One region of the Cobetia sp. D5 genome, then DNA from elsewhere that is predicted to be linked to it. Evidence: riboswitches for the same ligand, from Rfam matches in the RefSeq annotation. Region 1 holds a riboswitch; the other holds the start of a gene.

What was found. Region 1 has a riboswitch for thiamine pyrophosphate ahead of tenA (thiaminase II). Riboswitches for the same ligand answer to the same signal wherever they lie in the genome.
Region 2: linked by a shared signal. The riboswitch ahead of U0O11_RS05970 (ABC transporter ATP-binding protein) and the one ahead of tenA (thiaminase II) in region 1 are both predicted to bind thiamine pyrophosphate.

The regions. Positions count from the first base shown of each region.
Region 1 covers NZ_CP142020.1:3,179,973-3,184,221, forward strand. Annotated here, with positions in the region: gene U0O11_RS13290 (PQQ-dependent sugar dehydrogenase) at 1-17, shown strand, start outside; gene U0O11_RS13295 (TIGR04283 family arsenosugar biosynthesis glycosyltransferase) at 535-1,245, shown strand; gene U0O11_RS13300 (TIGR04282 family arsenosugar biosynthesis glycosyltransferase) at 1,238-1,963, shown strand; TPP riboswitch at 2,099-2,225, shown strand; gene tenA (thiaminase II) at 2,372-3,031, shown strand; TPP riboswitch at 3,189-3,329, shown strand; gene thiC (phosphomethylpyrimidine synthase ThiC) at 3,456-4,249, shown strand, end outside.
Region 2 covers NZ_CP142020.1:1,407,865-1,412,113, reverse strand. Annotated here, with positions in the region: gene U0O11_RS05980 (potassium/proton antiporter) at 1-268, opposite strand, end outside; gene U0O11_RS05975 (hypothetical protein) at 406-1,371, opposite strand; TPP riboswitch at 1,572-1,685, shown strand; gene U0O11_RS05970 (ABC transporter ATP-binding protein) at 1,744-2,496, shown strand; gene U0O11_RS05965 (ABC transporter permease) at 2,493-3,260, shown strand; gene U0O11_RS05960 (ABC transporter substrate-binding protein) at 3,407-4,249, shown strand, end outside.

The sequences.
Region 1 (4,249 bases):
GCCTCACCTTCGATTGATGGCCTGACCTCCAGCAGAACGGGCTTTTGATAATCGAGGCCCTGGCCCTTATTCACGCGCTCTCTCCAAGCCCTCTTGTCCAAGCACTCTCTTCAGGCTCTCTTTCCAGGAGCTGCTTGGCAGAGGGCCTATGGAGAGGGCCTATAAATAGGGCCGATGAATGCAGCGCTTGCCTGCTACAGATACTGAAAACCTGCCTTGCATGCCCCGCCTGCGAATTACAGGAATGTAGTCCTGTGCCCTCGCATGCACCCAATGGCCAGCTAGGCATTGTGTGGCCATGGAGCGACACTGGGTCGACGCCAAGCGTTTATTGAACGATGACGCGCTGATAGAGCCTATCTCGCCCGTGCATCCAGCCTACGAACTCCTGCGTATGATCCAACGAATACGCCATCGTCGGAGCCTGCCGCCATGAACCAGCAGCCACCCCCAGCATCACGGACGTCCGCCAGCCGGGACTCCCTGTCGAGCACATGCACGCACCTGACGCGCGCTCCCTGGCTGAGCATCGTGATGCCGGTGCATGACGAGGCAGCCGGCATCGTGCAAACCCTGATTGCCCTGAGTCGCCTGCGCGCGGGGGGTGACTGTGAAGTGATCGTGGTGGATGGTGGCTCGACGGATGGCACCCCCTCACTGGCCCGACCGCTGTGTGATGCCGTGCTGAGCAGTGAGCCGGGCCGGGCACGCCAGATGAATGCCGGAGCCGCGCGTGCACGCGGAGAATGGCTGCTGTTTCTGCATGCCGATACCGACTTGCCCGACAATGCGCTGGCATTGCTCAAGGAGGCCATCACGACGCATCGCCGCAGCGACTGGGGCCGCTTCGATGTCAGCATCAAGGGCGAGTCGCCGTGGTTACCGATGATCGCCGCCATGATGAATCTGCGCTCGCGGCTGACCAGCATCAGCACGGGCGACCAGACCCAGTTCGTGAAGCGCTCGACCTTCGAGGCCATCGGCGGCTTTGCCGACATGCCACTGATGGAAGATATCTGGCTGAGTGCCCATCTCAAGCATCTGACCCCGCCAATGAACCTGACCGCGCGTGTCACGACCAGCGGTCGACGCTGGGAGACCCACGGCGTCTGGCGCACCATCGTCAAGATGTGGGGACTGCGGCTGGCGGCCTGGTGTGGCGTCTCCCCTGCACGCCTGGCACGCCTTTACGGCTATCGCGCCGCGGCGCAGGCCTGTGAGCAGCGCGGCATGCCACATGCGTGATGCGGTGTTGCCTACCTTGCCCACCGCTGATGCCGCGTCAGAGGTGCGCCCGACTCTCATCATCTTCGGTCGCCTGCCCATCGCCGGCCACTGCAAGACACGCCTGATCCCCGCACTCGGCCCCGAGGGCGCAGCTCGACTCTATGCGCGGATGCTGAGCCATATCGTTGACCACGCCTGCGCCGCGCGCCTCGGCAAGGTCGTGGTGATGCTGACGCCCTCTGCCGAGCCGTCGAGTCAGGCACCTGAACAGGCGGCTCTGCGGGCAGCGCTGGAAGCCCGGCTGCGAAGCGTTGTCGATGCCACTGCCGACCTCACCTTCGAGGCACAGCCGCAGGGGGAGCTCGGTGAGCGAATGTCCCGGGCCATGGCCCGACATCTGCCCGAGGGGCCGGTGTTGCTGATGGGCTCCGACCTGCCAGCGCTGGATAGCCAGCGGCTGCGCGAGGCAGCCCACAGACTGCGCACTCACGACGCGGTGCTGCAGCCCACCGACGATGGTGGCTATGGCTTGATCGGCCTCAAGGCGCCCTGCCCGCAAGCCTTCCTGCTGCCCCACTGGAGCCATGCCCATGTCTGCCGGGACACTCTGGCGCTGCTGGCCCGGGCGGGGAGAACGGCCGCTTGCCTGCCGACCAGCTGGGATGTCGATGAGCCGCGTGACCTTGCGCGACTGTCGCGCCACCTGCCGGCACTCATGGCCGACCTTGCCGCTTGAGACTTTCCATAAATAAGCCCGCTTGAGGCTCATCACAGGTTCGGCATGCCTCCCAAAGTCGTATGCATTTTTGCTCACACTGCCCTTCTTCTACGCCGCAGGGCTGTTACACTCGCTGCATCGTGACTCACATGTCACAGCTTGACGGGGTGCCGGTAAGACCGGCTGAGATGTCATGCGCAGGCAACGTCCTTGCGTGAATGACGATCCCGCCGAACCTGATCCGGCTAGTACCGGCGTAGGGATCAAGCGCGAAGCGATGCCACTCGATATCGTCACCACTTTCTCACGGTGACTGTCGGCACCTCCCCCGCTTTTCCCCTGCTCCTGTTCCGGTACTGGCCACGCTTGCGCCAGAGACCTGCCGCCCCATTACGGGTCGTCAGCACGCTCACCGAGGGATGCGTCATGCCTAGTTTCAACGACCTGACCAGTGCCTGCGCCGAGGAATGGCGTGACTATCTCGAGCACGACTTCGTTCGCCAGCTGGGCGAAGGTCGTCTGCCGGAGGAGTCCTTCCGCCATTACCTGCAGCAGGACTACCTGTTCCTGATCCACTTCGCGCGTGCCTGGGCGCTGGCCGCCTACAAGAGCCGCACCCTCGCGGAGCTGCGTCAGGCCACGGCCAGTCTCGACACCATCCTCAATACCGAGCTCGATCTGCATATCGGCTACTGCAGCGAGTGGGGCATCAGCGAGGATGACCTGAGCGAGCTGCCGGAATCCCGCGCCACCCTGGCCTATACCCGTTACGTGCTCGATTGCGGCCAGCGCGGCGACCTGCTCGATCTGCACGTGGCGCTCGCGCCCTGCCTGATCGGCTACGGCGAGATCGCCGAGTGGCTGCTCGATCAGGACACCACCGAGATCGAGAACAACCCATACGCGGACTGGATCGCGATGTACTCAAGCGATGACTTCAAGGAAGCCGTCGAAGCCGAGCGCGAATGGCTGGATGCGCGCCTCTCGGAGGCCTCGGAGCGCCGACTGGGTGAGCTGGTCGATGTCTTCCGGGACGCCACGCGACTCGAGATCGACTTCTGGCAGATGGGCCTCGATCGCGCTTGAGTCATCACAGACTGACGTCCCGGCACTCGCCATGAGCCGCTCGGGATGACGCCATCCCCATGGATGGCACGACTGACAGGCCAACAGAGCCTGGATGCGAGAATGCTCCCCGTGGCAAGCCTGACGCTTCGGGCAACACCCTCGCATTGAAATCTGCACACGCTTGACGGGGTGCCGGTGGAACCGGCTGAGATCCTGCATGCATGCTTCGCCGCCCTGACGCGCGAGCTTGCCAGCAAGGGGTCCCGTGGAACCTGAACCGGTTAGGACCGGCGTAGGAATCAAGCTGATGGCCAGCCGCTGCGCGCGGCCGCCTCGCTCCCGGGCCACCTGCTGGCAAGGAGTCGGCGACGACCATCCTCTCCCTGCGCACGGTCTTCCCATGATGACGTCAGCCGTGACGTCGCCCTTTGAGGAGACCTGCATGAGCACTGCCCCGACGACACAAGACCCGCAAGCCACCAACGCCGCCGAGTCACCGCTCGCCTCGCAGCCTGAGGCTGCCCCCAAGGCACGCGCGCGCGCCGGTCGCAAGGATGGCAGCCGCCATCTCGCCAGCGAAGCACGAGTCGACGCCGCCGCCATCGCGCCGCTGAGCGGCTCGCGCAAGATCTATATCGAAGGCTCCCGTCCGGACATCCGCGTGCCCATGCGCGAGATCGGCTGCTCGCCGACCCAGACCTCCAGCGGCCTGGAAGAGAACCCGCCGATCGTCGTCTACGATACCTCCGGCCCCTACACCGATCCGGCGGTCGAGATCGACATCCGCCGGGGCCTGGCGCCGCTGCGCGAGAAGTGGATCGAGGAACGCGGTGATACCGAACAGCTCAATCAGCTGAGCAGTGAATATGGTCGCGTGCGCCAGGCCGACCTGCGCCTGTCGTCCCTGCGCTTCGAGCTGGACCACCGCCCGCGTCGTGCCCTGCCGGGCAAGAATGTCACCCAGCTGCACTACGCGCGCCAGGGCATCATCACCCCGGAGATGGAATACATCGCGATTCGCGAGAATCAGCGTCGTATCGCGCTGCGTGAGGAATATCAGGGCAGCGAATCCGTCGAGAGCATTCTGGGCCACCAGCACCCGGGCCACAGCTTCGGCGCCAACCTGCCCGACGAGATCACCGCCGAATTCGTGCGTGAGGAAGTCGCATGCGGCCGCGCCATCATTCCCGCCAACATCAATCACCCGGAAAGCGAGCCGATGATCATCGGCCGCAA
Region 2 (4,249 bases), 1.8 Mb from region 1:
GTTTCAGGCCGGCACGAAACGTGGACAGCCGCGTGCGCAGGCCGCCGTCGAGCAAAATGAGCGCCAGCGCCAGGTTACCGATCATGTAAGCGGATGAGGCGTCGTCGAACTGGATGCCCAGTACGCCATCTTCACCCGCCAGCATGCCAAGGCCGAGGAACAGCAGTAGCAGCGGCATGCCAAGACGCGCCGAGACGCGGCTGGCCAACACGCTCAAGGCGATCAGCGTGCCTGCCAGCAAGAAATAATAATTCAGGTTCTCTACCACGAGTGCTCCCCCGCCAAGCCCTACATCAGATCTCGAGTGACGTCCACGACGACTCACCCACAGTATTCCATGTCAGCGATGGGGCTGCAGAGAAATTTCACACCTTTCATGTACTTGCAGCGTGCAGCACGCGGATTTCACGCCAGGCTGCGCGGCGAGACCCAGGCAGGGGCTGCCGCAAGCTCAGCATAGGACCGCGGACCGAAGGCCTCCATCGCCCACAACAGCGCACGACACAGTTCACGCTGGCCATCGAGATCGATCATGCGCCCATGGCGCGAATAGCCCTTCATGAAGGCCTGACGCTGCTCCGGCGTTTCCAGCAGCAACTCCACCAGCGCCCAGTCGAACTCGATCGGCGCCCACACCAGCGCCTCCCAATCGCTCCATACCCAGCCGGTGGCGGCGCACAGGTATTGATCGGCACGCATGTCCGGCAGACACCACACCGCGCGAGTCGGTGCCGGGAAGGTGCGCTTGAGCAGCGTGCCAAGCTCCGCGCGACGCGGGTGATGGGCGAGAAAGCGCGTGACGCGGGTATTCCAGTGCAACAGCGGCATCGGCTGCGCCAGCGGCTGACCGAAGCCCGACACCGTATCCTGATGCAGGCGACCGAGCTGGTCGCCGAGCAGCTCACAGAAAGTGATGCTGAGATCGCTCGGCTGCCCGCTGGACCACGGCAGGTGCCAGATGGGCGCGCCATCGAGACGCCCCAGAAAGGTCAGGGGCAGTGGCGGAATCGGCAAACGCGCGGGCAAGGCGCCCGCCAGTCGCGTCAGCCCCTCCGGCGTCGCCCAGCGATCGGCGCCGAAGACCCCGCGCATGGCGCGCCAGAAGGGGTCATGGTCTGGGCCGGTGCGCGCCAGCTTGATGAGGCCGGGCGTGCCGCCACGCTGGCGCCATAGCCAGTTGGCGCTATCCGGCCAGGCGAGTGCCAGCGGCTCGAGCGGTTGACCCAGATAGGTCGAGAGCCGTCGGGTCAGTGACTCCTCGGGCCAGCCCCTGGGCACGGGACGCGGCTCGCCCACGGCCTCAGCCGTGCTCGGCCGCCGTGGGGGAACGGGATAACTGGAACAGGTCGAGAGATCCGGTGTGTCGGGCATGATGATCTCCTAGGGCTATACGTCTTGTTACAGTAAAGCTCAGCATACCCAAGGCGTGGCACATCGGCATAGTCCGTTTCGCACGCCACCTCTGCCCTGCCCACCTCTGCCCTGCCCACCTCTGCCCTGCCCACCGGACTCGCCCCCCGCCCCTGACCCGCGTCGGACAAGACACCAGCAAGAGAGTGACGTTACACTGTCGACCTGGATGGGGGTGCCCGAGGATGGGCTGAGAGCCGCAGCGATACGTCGCGCGACAACCCCTGGAACCTGATCCGGTTGATACCGGCGGAGGGAATCCCCGACGCGTGCCCTGCATGGCGCGTCACCTGCTTCCTCCTGCCGGCACGCCGCCTGACCACGGAATTGCCTGTGTCGCTGGGACTCACCCTCAACAACGCACGAATCGATTACGCCGGCCACACGCTGTTCCGCGATATCTCCGCACGTCTGGAAGCCGGTAGCTGGACGGCACTGCTGGGGCGCTCCGGCTGCGGCAAGAGCTCGCTGCTGCGCCTGCTGGCCGGCCTGGAGATGTCAGACCTCCATCAGCTCGACCTCGCCACCGATGACGGTCAGCCGCTGACCGACCGCGTGGCCTGGATGGCGCAGCAGGACCTGTTGCTGCCGTGGCGGCGCGTCATCGACAACCTGTGGCTGGGCGATGACCTGCGCCGGCGGCCGCGCAATCGCAAGCTTGCCCATGAACTGCTGGCCGCGGTCGGGCTTGAGGGCCGTGAGCAGGCCTGGCCGGACGCCCTCTCCGGCGGTCAGCGCCAGCGCGTCGCCCTCGCTCGCACGCTCTACCAGCAGGCACCGGTCGTGATGATGGATGAGCCGTTCTCGGCGGTGGATGCCATCACCCGTCTGGAGCTGCATGATCTGGCCAGCCGCCTGCTCAAGGGCCGCACCGTCCTGATGGTGACCCATGACCCACTGGAGGCATTGCGCCTCGCCGATCAACTGCTGGTGCTGCGCCCATCGAGCCTCCCGGGCCACGGCGCCGAGCTGGAACGCCTGCCGGGGCTTGGTGCCGCACGCCCTGTGCCACTGGATGACCCGGCCCTGCCACCGGCGCAGGCGCAACTGATCGCCCGCCTGCGCGATAGCGAGGAGGCCGCATGAAACGTCTGCACGCCATGCGTCACCTCGTCATCAGCGCGCTGCTCCTGCTGGGGCTGTGGCAGCTGATCATTGCCGTTACCGCCGTACCGCCCTACATTCTGCCCACGCCGCAGGCCGTGCTCGAGGTGCTGATCCAGAAGGCGCCGCTGCTGGCTCATCACGCTGGCGTCACCATCAGCGAGATACTGGCCGGGCTGGTGCTGGGCATTCTGCTCGGCCTTGCCACCGCGCTGGCGCTGGCCTTCATTCCCCGCCTGCGCCGCACGCTGCTGCCGATGCTGCTGATCAGCCAGGTGATACCGCTGTTCGCGATCGCGCCGCTGCTGGTGCTGTGGCTCGGCTATGACATGCTGTCCAAGGTGGTGATGGCGACGCTGATCATCTATTTCCCGGTCGCCTCCACCGGCTACGACGGCCTGCGCCAGACCCGACAGGGCTGGCTGGATCTTGCCCATACCCTGGGCGCCAGTCCATGGCGCCGACTGATCCACATCCAGTTGCCCGCCGCGCTGCCGGCACTGGCCTCCGGCATACGCATGGCCGCGACCGCCGCCCCCATCGGCGCCGTCATCGGGGAATGGGCCGGTGCCAGTCAGGGGCTGGGCTATCTGATGCTCAATGCCAACGCGCGCATGGAAATCGACCTCATGTTCGCCGCCCTGCTGGTGCTGGTCGCCTTCTCCCTGCTGCTCTATTTCTCGCTGGATGCGCTGCTGCGCGCCCTGATGCCCTGGCACCGCGACCGGCTGACACGCCTGAGCTGACACGCCTGGGCTTCGAGTAACTACCGCAAGACCGCAAGATCGCGTAACCGAAAGACGCAACGACGCTCGACACAAATTGCATGAGCCTGACGACTGCCGCCCACGAACGGCAGCACCACTACCCTGTGATCACAAGGAACTCCGCCATGTCTCTTTCGTCATCGGCGCCACGGCGCAAAGCGCAGCCGACACGTTCACCGCGTGCCTCGCTGCTGTCCACCGCCTTCGCCACCCTGCTGACCACGCTGTGCCTGAGCAGCCTGCCAGCCACCGCCATGTCGGCCCACGCCGCCGAGGCAGAACCCGCCACCAGCACCCAGTCAGCGCCGGAAATCGTCGCTCAGCAGGCCGAGGTCGGAGTGAACGGTGACTCGGCCGCCTCCGCGCCGGTGGCAAGCCAGGAAGCCGTCGAAGCGACCGCCGGCGCCGCCGAGCAGGCCAAGAACGGTGCTGAACCGGCCGCGGATGCCCCGCCAGCCGCCAGCGACGAACAGAGCGCTGATGCTGACTCGAAGGACGTCGTCGAGGACAACTCCAAGGACGCTGCCACCGCCGAGCAGCCGCTGACACAGTTCAAGGTCATGCTCGACTGGTACACCAACCCCGGTCACGCCCCGCTGGTGCTGGCGCAGGAGCTGGGCCTGTTCAAGAAGCACGGCCTTGATGTCGAGCTGATCGCCCCCGCCGATCCGAGCGTGCCGCCCAAGCTGGCCGCCGCCGAGCGCGTCGACATCGCCATCAGCTATCAGCCGCAGCTGCACCTGCAGATCGATCAGGGCCTGCCGCTGGTGCGTATCGGCACCCTGGTCGCCACGCCGCTGAATGTGGTGGTGGTGCGCGCCGACAGCGACATCCAGTCGATCGCCGACCTCAAGGGCAAGCGGGTCGGCTACTCGGTGGGCGGTGTCGAGGAAGTGCTGCTCTCCACCATGCTGCAGCACAGCGGCCTGACGCTGGATGACATCACGCTGACCAACGTCAACTTCTCG